DNA from 4 places in the Streptomyces sp. NPDC056452 genome. Region 2 is predicted to be linked to each of the others. Evidence: riboswitches for the same ligand, from Rfam matches in the RefSeq annotation. Region 2 holds a riboswitch; each other region holds the start of a gene.
What was found. A riboswitch is a leader RNA that binds a small molecule or an ion and turns the genes downstream of it on or off. The one in region 2 is predicted to bind cyclic di-AMP.
Positions count from the first base shown of each region.

Region 1: another riboswitch for cyclic di-AMP. It lies ahead of ACFQ6X_RS31800 (transglycosylase SLT domain-containing protein); the one in region 2 lies ahead of ACFQ6X_RS04585 (C40 family peptidase).
Region 3: another riboswitch for cyclic di-AMP. It lies ahead of ACFQ6X_RS28625 (peptidoglycan DD-metalloendopeptidase family protein); the one in region 2 lies ahead of ACFQ6X_RS04585 (C40 family peptidase).
Region 4: another riboswitch for cyclic di-AMP. It lies ahead of ACFQ6X_RS15925 (NlpC/P60 family protein); the one in region 2 lies ahead of ACFQ6X_RS04585 (C40 family peptidase).

Region 1 is NZ_JBHTRI010000043.1:49,317-52,627, forward strand. Features, by position in the region: gene ACFQ6X_RS31795 (response regulator transcription factor) at 1-537, shown strand, start outside; gene ACFQ6X_RS31800 (transglycosylase SLT domain-containing protein) at 635-1,492, opposite strand; cyclic di-AMP (ydaO/yuaA leader) riboswitch at 1,497-1,681, opposite strand; gene ACFQ6X_RS31805 (hypothetical protein) at 2,037-2,273, shown strand; gene ACFQ6X_RS31810 (flavodoxin family protein) at 2,357-2,809, opposite strand; gene ccrA (crotonyl-CoA carboxylase/reductase) at 3,186-3,311, shown strand, end outside.
Region 2 is NZ_JBHTRI010000003.1:172,278-175,588, reverse strand. Features, by position in the region: gene ACFQ6X_RS04595 (LysR family transcriptional regulator) at 1-243, opposite strand, end outside; gene ACFQ6X_RS04590 (LysE family translocator) at 316-951, shown strand; gene ACFQ6X_RS04585 (C40 family peptidase) at 1,020-1,490, opposite strand; cyclic di-AMP (ydaO/yuaA leader) riboswitch at 1,493-1,666, opposite strand; gene ACFQ6X_RS04580 (haloalkane dehalogenase) at 2,107-3,018, opposite strand; gene ACFQ6X_RS04575 (pyridoxamine 5'-phosphate oxidase family protein) at 3,011-3,311, opposite strand, start outside.
Region 3 is NZ_JBHTRI010000034.1:85,787-89,097, reverse strand. Features, by position in the region: gene ACFQ6X_RS28630 (tyrosine-protein phosphatase) at 1-622, opposite strand, end outside; cyclic di-AMP (ydaO/yuaA leader) riboswitch at 1,044-1,202, shown strand; gene ACFQ6X_RS28625 (peptidoglycan DD-metalloendopeptidase family protein) at 1,207-2,145, shown strand; gene ACFQ6X_RS28620 (SGNH/GDSL hydrolase family protein) at 2,312-3,139, shown strand; gene ACFQ6X_RS28615 (STM4011 family radical SAM protein) at 3,211-3,311, opposite strand, start outside.
Region 4 is NZ_JBHTRI010000013.1:171,055-174,365, reverse strand. Features, by position in the region: gene pcrA (DNA helicase PcrA) at 1-1,580, opposite strand, end outside; cyclic di-AMP (ydaO/yuaA leader) riboswitch at 1,837-1,997, shown strand; gene ACFQ6X_RS15925 (NlpC/P60 family protein) at 1,996-3,147, shown strand; gene ACFQ6X_RS15920 (hypothetical protein) at 3,221-3,311, opposite strand, start outside.

The DNA.
Region 1 (3,311 bases), on a different contig from region 2:
CTCATCCGGGAAGCCGAGGCTCGGACACCTGACCTCGTCGTCGTCGACATCCGGATGCCTCCCACCCATACCGACGAGGGGCTGCGGGCCGCCCTGGACATCCGCGAGCGGTGGCCGGCGGTCGGCGTGCTGGTGCTGTCCCAGCATGTCGAGCGCGCCTATGCGGCCCGGTTGCTGTCGGGGGGCGCCGAGCGAGTGGGGTACCTCCTGAAGGACCGGGTCGCGCAGGTCGACGAGTTCCTCGACGCGCTGGAGCGGATCCGGGCGGGAGGTGTGGTGCTCGACCCGGAGGTCGTACGGCAGCTGGTGCTCCGCAGTACCCACAGCGATCCGCTGGCCGGGCTGACGCCCCGGGAACGCACGGTCCTCCAGGAACTGGCGCAGGGCCGCACCAACGCCGCCATCGCGCAGCGGCTGCACCTGTCGCTGAGCTCGGTCGAGAAGCACCTCGGCTCCGTCTTCGACAAGCTGGAGCTGCCGAGCACCACGGAGTACAGCCGCCGGGTCCTCGCGGTGCTGCACTACCTGAAGTCGTAGGACCGGCGCAGGAGGCCGGGACACGCGGACGGGTGGTGCGGGTTCGTCCGAACCCGCACCACCCGTCGATCGTGCTCAGCCGTCACACGGCCGTGTGTCAGTAGGCTCCGAAGACGTTGTCGATCGAGCCGTACCGGTCTGCGGCGTAGTTGCACGCGGCGGTGATGTTGGCGACCGGGTCGTAGCTGTCGGTCGACGTACCGGGCACGTGGTAGGCCTCGAAGGTCGGGTCGATGACCTGCAGGAGACCCTTGGACGGGATGCCCGCGGCGGCGTTCGAGTCCCAGTTGTTGATGGCGAGCGGGTTGCCCGAGGACTCACGCATGATGTTGCGGTGGATGCCGTCGTAGCTGCCGGGGATGCCGTGCTCGGCCATGACCGCCAGCGACTCCTTGATCCAGCCGTCGAGGTCGTTCGTGTACGCGGCCGGCTGGGCCGCGGGAGCGGCGGCAGGCGCGCCCTGGGCGGCGAGCTTCGTGCTCGTGCGCTCGGAACGGTCGGCGCGGTCGGCGCTCTTCTCGGCGCGGTCCGCAGCGTCGGAGGCCTTGGATTCGGCCTTGCCCGCCTTCGCGGCCTTGTTCTCGGCCTTGGCGCCGATGGTCAGCTTCAGACCGGGGCGAATCAGGTCGGGGTTGTCGCCGACAGCCGCGCGATTGTCCTTGTACAGCTCCTGCCAGCCACCGCTCACGGAATGTCCGCGTGCGATCTTGGCGAGGGAGTCGCCCAAGATCACGGAATAGGTGACGGGCGCGGACTTCTTGGCCGCAATTCCCTTTGCGGAAACGGCAGTCGACGTCGACGCCTTTTCGATGGCGACCGGCTGGGCCGGTGCTGCGAAGGCGCCGGTCGCACCGATCACGGGGAGGGCCAGAGCGGCTCCGCCCGTGCTCACGGCGATGATGCCGCGGGTCAGCGAACTGGTCCTGGAACGACGGTGCTTACCCTTTGCGGGCATGGTGAATTCCTCTCCGTCGCCTGCGAAGTGAGCTGTCGGGTTCGGGCTGGAGATGCCCGGTCGCACGCGAATGCGACTTCACCCCGAGCCGCTCCGGAAACCGGATCGGCGCTTACCTGGGTCCCCCGCTCCTGCCGTACGTGAGTGGTCGGGTTACCGGACGGCGGCAGGATTCGGCGTTCCATCCGGAGTGAGGGTGACCGTAGGCGAGAAATAGCGAAAGGAACAAGCCCTGAATTGGTGATCACAATTCATTCGCAAGATCGAATGATGGAAATTCATGTAATCGAGCCCACACCGCGAAGCCAACTTTCTTGGCGCACAAGGGAACCGGCCGGCGGCTCACGACGTCGTCGGCGCGACAGGTGACGCTGGTCACGGAGTCCGTTAAGGGCGATTTGCGCTGTGGCGAAAGATCACGGGCCGCACGATATGGGCCTTATGAATGACGGGATTAATCCCTAAAAACGACCAAATCAGGCATACAGCTCATTGATGCCGCTCCTGGGCATACCGCAGCCGTCCGTGTGGAACCGATCCACGCATGACCGAAAGCGCGAGCCCTCGCCCCTCGAACCCGCCGATCACCGTCCTGGCCGTTCAGCCGGGAGATCCGCCGTTCCGCATCGTGGAGATCAACGGAGAGATCGTCGGCAGGGCGACGGCGATGACGGACGTGCTCTTCATCGCCACCGCGGCCGGAATCACCGTCCATGACCTCGACGACCCCGCCACGGTGCGATGGGTGGGCGGCGGCAAGCTCACCTGGCGGCCGCACTGAGCGGCGGACGGTAGGCCCGGCCCGGCATGGCGTGATCCGGAGCTCGCAGCCGGGCCGAGCAGCGCCCTGGAGGGCGCGCCGCCTCAGCCCATCAGCCCGGCGGCGACCGTCGCTCCCAGTTCCCAGCACGCCTCGATGTCGGCCTTGGCCGGCTCGCCCGTCACCGTCACGGCGTCGGCCGTACGGCGCCAGCCCAGGCCGGTCGTGATCGACTCCATGGCCCGCAGCGCGCCGGTGACGTCGCTGCCGCCGTGCACGTAGTAGCCGAAGGGGCGGCCGCGCGTGGAGTCCAGGCACGGGTAGTAGACCTGGTCGAAGAAGTGCTTGAGGGCGCCGGACATGTAGCCGAGGTTCGCCGGGGTCCCCAGGAGATAGCCATCGGCGGCGAGCACGTCGGAAGCGGTGGCGGTGAGCGCCGCGCGCCGTTCGACCCTGACTCCTTCGATCTCCTCCGTCGTCGCACCGGAGACGACGGCTTCGAACAGCGCCTGGCAGTTGGGCGAGGGCGTGTGATGCACGATCAGCAGAGTGGCCACACCCAGGAACCCTGCCGCCCCGACCCGCCGACCGCAAGCGAGGCGCGCGCCGGCAGCCTGCACGGCCCGGCCCGAAGAGCGGGTTGGCGCGGCGGGCGGGCGTTGCCCGACTCGGCCATGTCGCTGACCGGCTGTGCGCGGGCGGTCCCTGGGGCCTTGGGAGCGCCGTGCGTCCAGGGGTACGGAACCCCGGGCCCATAAGGGGTGTGCTCACTGCCGTCGGGGTGGGGTATCCCCCCTCCTGGGGTTCTTGTAGGGGGCCCCTAAGGGTATGGCGTACCGCAGTAATTGCATAGCCTTTTCAACGTCGATGGATGCGCCGAGCTCCGTACCACTTCCTTGAACGACTTGGCCATATCGAAGAGGAGAGGCTGGAATGGATGCAATGACCGAGGCCATCTTGCGAGGGGCAGGCCCGGAGGAAATCGAGAATACGGAGCTCCCGGGGGAGTATCTGGCGGCGCACCTCCGCGCCGAGGATCTCGGCATGTTCGACGGGGTC
Region 2 (3,311 bases):
GTGCCGTGCCTGGTCCATCTCGTCCAGGACCCGTCGGGCACGCCCGGCCAGCAGCTCACCGGCAGCCGTCAGGCGCGCCCCGCGGTGGTGGCGCACCAGAAGCGCGGCACCGGCCTCCCGCTCCAGTTTCGCGAGCTGCTGGGAGAGGGCGGGCGCGGTGTAGCCGAGCCTCGCGGCCGCCTTCGTGATCGAACCGGCCTCGGCGACCGCCACCAGTGCGGCCAGCCGCGTCGGATCGTACATAAAGCATTCCTTTTGGCAGACCCAGAAGATTGCAAGTACACGCTAAAGGGCCGGCCGGGTCAGGGTGTACCCATGGACGCACAACTGCTCGCTTTCGTCCCGGTCGCCGCGGGAATGGTCGCCCTGCCCGGCGCGGACTTCACCGTGGTCGTACGCAACGCCCTCGCTTCGCGCAGGTCCGGCCTGGCCGCGGCACTGGGCGTCGCCGGGGGGCTGCTCGTGCACACCGCGCTGGCCGTCGCCGGACTTGCGGCGGTGCTGGTGGCGATGCCCGTCCTGTTCCGCACCGTGCAGCTGCTCGGTGGTGCGTATGTGCTCTACCTGGGGGTGAGCGCCCTGCACGCGCTCAGGCGGCAGGCCGCGGACGCCTCCGCAGCGGAGGAGGCGCCCGCCGCGAAGCTGGGGCCCGTGCGGGCATTGCGCCAGGGCTTCCTGACCAACGCCCTCAACCCGAAGGCGCCTGTGCTCTTCCTCAGCCTGCTGCCCCAGTTCGTCCCCGAGGGGCAGCCGCCGCTTCCCAGGACCCTGCTGCTGGCGGCCGTGGTCGTGGTGCTGGCGCTCCTCTGGTTCCCGGCCGTGGCCCTGCTGGTGGACCGTCTCGGCCGTTGGCTGCGCCGGCCGCGTACCGCCCGCGCGATCGAGGGCGGCAGCGGCGCGGCGCTCACCGCGCTGGGCCTCGTGCTGGTGACCGGGCCGCTGCTGCACTGACGCGGCAGGGCCGGCCACCAGGGGACCCGCAGGGACGGCCCGACGGAGGTGTCAGCCGGGGGCGGCCGTCAGCGGACCCGCCCGTACCAGATGCTCTTCGACCAGATCCGTTCCAGCCGGACCACCGCCCCGGTCTTCGGCGAGTGCCAGATCTTGCCGCCGCCGGCGTAGATGCCCACGTGGTAGACACTCCGGCCCGCGTGGAAGAAGACCAGGTCGCCGCGCCGCCGTTGCGACGAGGAGATGTGGCGGGTCTTGTTGTACTGCTGTTGGGCCGTGCGGGGGAGCTTCTTGCCCGCCTTCTTGAACGAGTAGAGCGTGAGGCCCGAACAGTCGAAGCGGTGGGGGCCGCTGGCGCCGTACCTGTAGGGCGACCCCTTCTTCGAGGCGGCGATGTCGAGCGCCCTCGTCGAATGGGCAGCGGCCTCGGCCTCGTTGACGAGGCCGGGGGCGAGCATGGTGGTGCCTACAGCGAATGTGAGAACCGAGGCCGTACCGACCCGGGCGAAAAGAGACGGGACATGAACCTGCGCAGTCATGCGCAACCCTTCGTCAGCCGCCTGTGAAGGATGACCTGTCGGGTTCGGGCTGGCGAAGTTGCCCGGCCGCACTTGGCGGCTTCACCCCGAGGGTCGAAGGGATATCCCGTCGGCCCGTTGTGCTCGGGTCCTCCACTCCTGCCGATCCACTTCTGTCGACCAGGCATCCGGACAGCGGCAGGACTCGGCGTCCGCCCGGACCGCCCCGCCGCGGTGGCGGGGGCTTGTCGTCCCAGGGATCTTTACTCACGGACCGCCGGATTTCCGCGGTGAAGGTCGTTATGTGAGAGTCATCACGACTGATCCGTTCGGGTGGACGGGGTGGGACGGAAGCTGGGGCGACGCTGCGTGACCGGCCTCGTACCAGCAGCGGAACGGTGAATTCCACTCAGTGTCCGCGCGGGCTGCGCAAGTTGAGCTGTCCCCCGTGAGGGGGATGGCCTACGCCGAACGAGCGAGGAAAATTGATCTGCGCATCGGGCGTGTCCGGCCTCGGGGGGCATCGGCGCAGCCGTTGACGCGACAACTGTTCGAAGACCTCGCCGGGCTCGCGGCGTGCCGAGGGTTCCATGGCTCGGGTGGCCGACGGTGACGGCACTGCCGCGTTCGAGGACACCTACAGGCGCGCCAGCCCGTGGCCGTCGGCCCAGGCGTTGATCGCCGCGGCCAGTTCCGCGGGGCGGTCCTCCGGGGAGTGGTGGCCGGCCAGGCCGTGGCGGGAGACCTCCAGGCCCGCGATGTTCTCCTCGCACCAGGCGACGGCCCCCTGGTCGGTCATCGCGCCGGGGCCCGGATCGAACGCGGCCAGCAGCTTGGGGACTTCGGGACTGGCAGCCAGCCAGGCGTCGTAGCGCTCGATGCGGGCCACGACATCGGCGGGCTCGGAGTCCAACGGCATCATGCGTGTCCACGCCAGGATCGGGCGTCGGCTGTGCGGGGTCGGGAAGGGGCGGCGGTAGACCTCGAGATCGGCGGGGTCCAGTGGGGTGGCGAGCGTGTCCGGCAGCCCGTCGATGAACAGCGAGTTCTCCAGAATCATCTTCTCGCCCACCCCGGGGGTGCGCAGGAGAGTGAACAACTCCCGCCCGGCCGCCGGGAATTCGTTGCCGACCAGCGGCTTGATGATCGTCTCGGTGAAGGCGAGGCCGCGCACGCTGCCCGGGAGGCGGGCCGCGCGGTCGAAGGCGAGCGCGCCGCCCCAGTCGTGGCCGACGAGGACGGCCTCGGCAATGCCGAGGGCGTCGAACCAGGCGTCGAGGTAGCGGGCGTGGTCGTCGAAGGAGTAGGCGAGGTCGGGCTTGCCGGAGTCGCCCATGCCGATGAGGTCGGGGGCCAGGAGGCGGCGGCCGGGCGCGGTCACGCCCGGCAGGACGTTCCGCCACAGGTGGGAGGAGGTGGGGTTGCCGTGGAGGAAGACGAACGGCAGCCCGTCGGGGTCGCCCCACTCGCGGTAGTGGAGGGTGGAATCGAGGACGGGAAGGGTGGGCATCGCGGTGTCACTTCGCTTTCTGTACGGGGATTCAGAGATTGAGGCTCAGGACGCGGTCGACGGGCATCTCGACGACGACCAGGTCCGGCGGGGCGGGCGGGGCCGCGCGGTAGCGGACGGTGTAGCGGCGGACGGCCTCGGCCAGGCGCGCGGGGTCGTCCGTGACGGCGGCCCGGCCTTCGAGAGTGAGCCAGCGGAAGCCGTCCGCCTGGCAGAGCGCGACACGGGCCGCCGCGCCGCCGGCCACCACGTTCCGGGTCTTGCGGGCTCCCGCCCGGGTGGTCACCCGGACCAGGCCGGCGGACGCGTCGAAGGTGAAGCGGACGGGCGTG
Region 3 (3,311 bases), on a different contig from region 2:
ACGACGTGTCGCTGCGCCGCACCTTGTAGCGGCGGTGCGCATCGTTGGACTTGAGGTAGTCGGCCTCGACGGCCTCCTTCTCGACGCCGACCGCCAGCAGCGAGATCGCGATCGACAGACCGGCCCGGTCCTTGCCCGCCGCGCAGTGCATCAGAGCCGGCACGCTGTCCTCGGCCAGCGCGTGCAGCACCCTGCTGTGCTCCGCGGTGCGGTCCGTGATGATCGACCGGTACGACGCGATCATGCGGGCCGTCCCCTTGCCGTCGGCGAGGATCGAGCGCAGCTGCTGGATGTTGCCGTCGCGCACCAGTCGCCAGAACTCGGCGCCGTCGGCCGGGTCCGAGAGCGGAATGCTGACATTCCGGACACCGGGAAGTTCCACGTCGAGGCCGTCGAGCTTGTGGTCGGCGGCATTGCGGAAGTCGAAGACCGTGTGCAGGCCGAGTCCGGCCAGGAATGCCGTGTCCGTCTCGGTGGCGTGCGCGAGGTGGCCGCTGCGGTAGAGGCGCCCGTAGCGCACCCTGCCGCCGTCCGTGGTCGGCAGGCCGCCCACGTCGCGGAAGTTGCGGACACCGGTCAGCTCGGCGTCTGTCGACGGAACCTCTGGCAGCTGCTGCGTCACAAGGACTCCTGGAGTGTCTGGGCGTCGGCGCCGCTCGCCGACAGGGGCACGCCCGCGACGATACGACATGGATTCATCGGGCAATCGTTTCGCCCTCCGGTGCCTTCGCGGCCGGTCGACCGGCCGCCCGCGACCATGACATGTCCGTATTGGTGTATTTAGCAGAACATGCCCCGCTTATACGGGAGATGGGATGCGACAGGTGAGCGGGATCATATCCGTGACGGTGTGTGGCGAAACTGCCGGGAGGTAATCCATACGCCACGCGGAAAGCCAAGATCCGTAATCCACGGAGTGTGACCGGAATTCGGAACCGGAATTGAACCGCTCATTCCGGTACGCAACCGGTGGCTTGTTCCCGGCGTCCTGACTCGCTTACGGTCACCGTCAATCCGGACGGAACGCCTAATCCTGCCGCCGCCCGGAATCCGCACCGACTCACGTGTGGCAGGAGCGGGGGAACCAGGTAAGCCGCCGACCGGAGTGATCCGGAACGGCTTGGGGTCAAGACGCGCTCAGCGCGGCCGGGCATCTCCAGTCCGAACCCGACAGCTCACCTCGCAGGCGCCGGAGAGGAATTCCCCATGCCCGCAAAGGGTAAGCACCGTCGTACGAAGGCCAGCCCGATCTCCCGCGGCGTCCTCGCCGCAGGGACCGGCGGCGCCGTCCTCGCCCTTCCGCTGATCGGCGCCACCGGCGCCTTCGCCGCGGAGCAGTCCGCACCCGCCGCGAAGCCCGCGGCCGCCAGCGCGGCGCACCACGCGCCGGCCGCCTCCGTGGCGAAGAAGCATGGCGCCCCCAAGACCTACTCCGTGGTCGCCGGCGACTACCTGGCGAAGATCGCAGCCGACAAGAAGGTCAAGGGCGGCTGGGAGAAGCTGTACAAGGACAACCGTGAGGTCGTCGGCGGCAACCCGAGCCTGATCTTCCCGGGCATGAAGCTGACCCTCGGCGTCAAGGCGTCCGGCTCCCACGCGGAGGCAGCCCCCTCCAAGGCCGCCCCGAAGGCCGCCCCCTCCAAGGCGGAGTCGGCCCCCAAGGCCGCCGCTCCGGCCGAGAAGGCGTCGACGGCCACCAACACCGCCGACTCCACCGGCGCTTCGGAGAGCAACAGCTCCGGCTACACCACCCCGGTGGCCAACGGCAGCGTCTCCACCCAGTACCGCGTCGCCGGTGCCAGCTGGTCCAGCGGCTACCACACCGGCTCCGACTTCCAGGCCGCCTCCGGCACCAGCGTCCGGTCCATCGGCCCGGGCACCGTGGTCTCCGCGGGCTGGAGCGGTGCGTACGGCAACGAGGTCGTCATCAAGCACGACGACGGCATGTACTCCCAGTACGCCCACCTGTCGTCGCTCGGCGTCTCGGCCGGCCAGACCGTCACCGGCGGCCAGCAGATCGGCCTCTCCGGTTCCACCGGCAACTCCACCGGCCCGCACCTCCACTTCGAGGTCCGCACCGGCCCGAGCTACGGCTCGGACGTCGACCCGATCGCCTACCTGCGCTCGCACGGCGTCTCCATCTGACGTCATCAGGCGGCTCGGTGAGCTCACGAGGGGCGGTGCGCGGCGGCGCACCGCCCCTCTGCTTATTCCGGCTTTACCAAAACCTGACCGGGTGGTCTATCTCACCACCCGTCAACCCCTTATTACGGTCGCGTAGGTCACATTCGAAGGTGCAGGATATGCGCTTGTGGCAGACGATTCGAGAAACAAAAGACGAGGCACCATCGGGTCGTACGCAGCGATTGGCGACAGCTTCACCGAGGGCGTCGGAGACCCCGGCCCCGATGGGACGCTCGTCGGCTGGGCGGACCGTTTCGCGGTCATTCTGGCGGACCAGCTCCCTCTCCCCGATGCAGCGGCCGACCCCGCGGACGGCCCGCACGGGAACTTCCGGTACGCCAATCTCGCCGTACGCGGACGCCTCCTCGACCAGATAGTCGAGGAGCAGGTCCCCCGCGCCAAGGAGCTCGCACCGGATCTGGTGAGTTTCTGCGCGGGCGGCAACGACATCATCCGGCCCGGCACCGACCCGGACGACGTGGCCGAACGCTTCGAGCGCGCGGTCGCCGACCTGACCCGCTCGGTCGGCACCGTCATGATCACCACCGGCTTCGACACCCGCGGCGTTCCGGTGCTCAGGCACCTGCGGGGCAAGATCGCCACCTACACCGCCCATGTACGGTCCATCGCCGACCGCTACGACTGCCCCGTCCTGGACCTGTGGTCGCTCCGGTCCGTGCAGGACAGGCGTGCCTGGGACAACGACCGGCTGCACCTCTCGGCGGAGGGACACACCCGGGTCGCGCTGCGCGCCGCCCAGGTCCTCGGCCTCGACGTGCCGGCCGACCCCGACCAGGTGTGGCCCCCGCAGGTACAGCGCGGAGCACTCGAAGTGCGCCGCGACGACATGGCCTGGGCCCGCGAGTACCTCGTCCCGTGGATCGGCCGGCGCCTGCGCGGTGAGTCCTCCGGTGACCACGTCGAGGCCAAACGCCCCGATCTGCTCCCGCTCTGAGCACCTCCGAGCGCACTGATCACACGCGTGTCCGACGCCGGTGATCAGTGCGCTCAGCGCGCTCGGTTCGCTCAGCGGGTGATGACGGGGAGGGAACGCCTCGGTACCGCTCCACTGAGCGCGTCCGCGGTAGGCACCCGCACGGGGCCGGCGGGTATCCGCTCCAGCACGC
Region 4 (3,311 bases), on a different contig from region 2:
TTCACCGCGTTGGACGAGCGGGCCGCCATGCCGTACGCCTCGTCGACGCGGCGCAGCGCCTGCGGGAAGGAGATCTTCTCCCGCATCGACAGGGCGTCGATCATCGCCTCGGCACGGTCGCCGATACCCCGCTTCGGCACGTTGAGGATGCGGCGCAGAGGAACGGTGTCCTCGGGGTTGGAGAGGACCCGCAGGTAGGCCAGGACGTCCCTGACCTCCTTGCGCTCGTAGAAGCGCACTCCGCCGACGACCTTGTAGGGCAGCCCGACACGGATGAAGATCTCTTCGAAGACACGGGACTGGGCGTTCGTACGGTAGAAGACGGCGACGTCGCCCGCCTTCGCGTCCCCGGCGTCCGTCAGCCGGTCGATCTCGTCGGCGACGAACTGCGCCTCGTCGTGCTCGGTGTCGGCGACGTAGCCGGTGATCCGGGTGCCGGCGCCCGCGTTCGTCCACAGGTTCTTGGGGCGGCGGCTCTCGTTGCGCTCGATGACGGCGTTGGCCGCGGACAGGATCGTCTGCGTGGAGCGGTAGTTCTGCTCCAGCATGATCGTCTTCGCGTCCGGGTAGTCCTCCTCGAACTGGAGGATGTTGCGGATGGTCGCGCCGCGGAAGGCGTAGATCGACTGGTCCGCGTCACCGACGACGCACAGCTCGCCCGGAGCGTCGGCCTCGCCCGCCGGGCCCACCAGCTCGCGTACGAGGGTGTACTGCGCGTGGTTGGTGTCCTGGTACTCGTCGACCATCACGTGCCGGAAGCGGCGGCGGTAGTGCTCGGCGACATCGGGGAACGCCTGGAGCAGGTGCACCGTCGTCATGATGATGTCGTCGAAGTCCAGCGCGTTGGCCTCGCGCAGCCGCGCCTGGTAGAGCGCGTAGGCCTGCGCCAGCGTCTTCTCGAAGCCGTCCGCGGCCTGGCCCGCGAAGGTCTCCTCGTCGATCAGCTCGTTCTTCAGGTTCGAGACCTTCGCCGTGAACGACTTCGGCGGGTAGCGCTTCGGGTCGAGGTCCAGATCGCGGCAGACCAGCGCCATCAGCCGCTTGGAGTCGGCGGCGTCGTAGATCGAGAACGACGAGGTGAAGCCGAGGCGCTTCGACTCGCGGCGCAGGATCCGCACGCACGCGCTGTGGAAGGTCATGACCCACATGGCGTTGGCGCGCGGTCCGACGAGCTGCTCGACGCGCTCCTTCATCTCGCCCGCGGCCTTGTTGGTGAACGTGATCGCGAGGATCTGCCCCGGGTGCACCCCGCGCTCGGCCAGCAGGTGGGCGATCCGGTGCGTCAGCACCCGGGTCTTGCCCGAGCCGGCTCCGGCGACGATGAGCAGCGGGGAACCCGCGTGCACGACGGCGGCGCGCTGCTCGGTGTTCAGCCCGTCGAGCAGCGCGGCGGAGTCGACGACGGGGCGCGGGGCACCGTCGCGGTAGTAGGCCTCGCGCGGCGGCGGGGGACCGTCGAAGACGCCCCCGAAGAGGTCCTCCGGCACCGCTTCGGGTGCGTGGTCCTCGGGGGGTGGCGGGGGGCCCTCGTCCGCTTGCTGGAGGCCGGTCAGGAAACTGTCGTCAAAGAGGCTGCTCATCGCCTGACGAGTCTAGGCGGCCGCACCGACACCCCGGGGCCGCATTGCGTACGAGGGCCCGATCCGTGCGCGCACCGAGACGGATCACCCACAGTGCGTAGGGATTCGGAGGTACTTCCCGCCACGGGGCCGGTCAATCCAGAAAGGTCACGGAAATGTATCGGGCATATCGACCATCAACCTTCACAGGGGCACACGGGTTGGCTAGCGTGCTCCGACGGGTGACCGTTACCCCCTTGAGGCGAACCACGCCGCGCGGGCACCCTCGCCGAATCCGTCACTCCCGCACAGGAGTCCGGAACCGGGGACCCACACGCAGCACCGGGGTGAATCGGTCCGTCCCGCTGGACCGTAGGGCAGCCTTCCGTTCCGCCCGAACCCGACAGCTAACCCGGTAGGCGGTCCACGGAAGGAGATGCCGGCCTTGGCGTCGCATCGCAAACCGCGCACCCGTGTGCGCACCAGCTCCCCCGCCGTCGGTCTCACGACGGCGGCGCTCGCGTCCGTCACCCTGCTCTCCACACAGAGCGCGACGGCCGCCCCGGCGGAGCCCAAGCCCAGCATCGAGGAAGTGCAGAAGAAGGTAGACGATCTCTACCGCCAGGCGGGAACGGCGACCCAGGAGTACAACAAGGCGAAGGCGGCCTCCACCCAGCAGCGCTCCAAGGTCGACGCGCTCCTCGAGGCCGCGGCCAAGCGCGCCGACAAGCTGAACGAGACGCGCCGGGAACTGGGCAACTACGCGGCCGCGCAGTACCGCAGCGGAGCGATAGCCCCCACGGCCACGTTCTTCCTCGCGGACGACCCCCAGTCGTACTTCGACCAGGACCAGCTGATGGCCCGGATGACCAGCCAGCAGCAGAAGGCGGTCGCCGACTTCCGTACGCAGCAGAGCGAGGCGGCGACCAAGCGGGTCGAGGCGACGAAGAGCCTGCAGACGCTCACGGAATCGCAGACCACACTGCGCACCAGCAAGCAGCAGGTGCAGAACAAGCTGGCCGAGGCGCGCACCCTGCTGTCGGAGCTGACCGCCGAGGAGAAGGCGCGGCTCGCGGAGCTGGAGCGCAAGAAGGAGGCGGAGGCCAGGCGCAAGGCGGAGGAGCTCGCGCGCCAGCAGGCCGCCGCCGCGAAGGCGGAGGCGGACCGGGCGGCCGCGGAGGAGGCCTCGAAGGGGGAGGCGGACACCGGAACCGGCACGGGCTCCGACAGCAGCTACGCGTCGAAGGCGGACAAGGTCCTGGCCTTCGCACGGGACCAGATCGGCAAGCCGTACGTCTGGGGGGCGACGGGCCCGTCCTCGTACGACTGCTCCGGGCTGACGCAGGCCGCGTGGAAGGCGGCGGGCGTCGACCTGCCCCGCACCACCTGGGACCAGGTCGAGGTGGGCACCCGGGTGGCCACCGCCGATCTGAAGCCCGGGGACCTGGTCTTCTTCTACGACGACATCAGCCACGTCGGCATCTACAAGGGCGACGGGATGATGATCCACGCACCGAAGCCGGGCGCGAACGTGCGCGAGGAGTCGATCTACTACATGCCGATCTACGGCAGCGTGCGCCCGGCGTAACAGCACGGAGCGCACGAAGAAGGACGGAACCGCCTGCGGGCCCGGCATGCGCCGGGCCCGCAGGGCTGCCCGGTCAGGTCCAGATTGTGGCGATGAAGATGTTGGCGACCGTCAGCCCGCCGACCGCCATGAACGCGCCCTTGTCGACCTTCTCCTCATCGCGC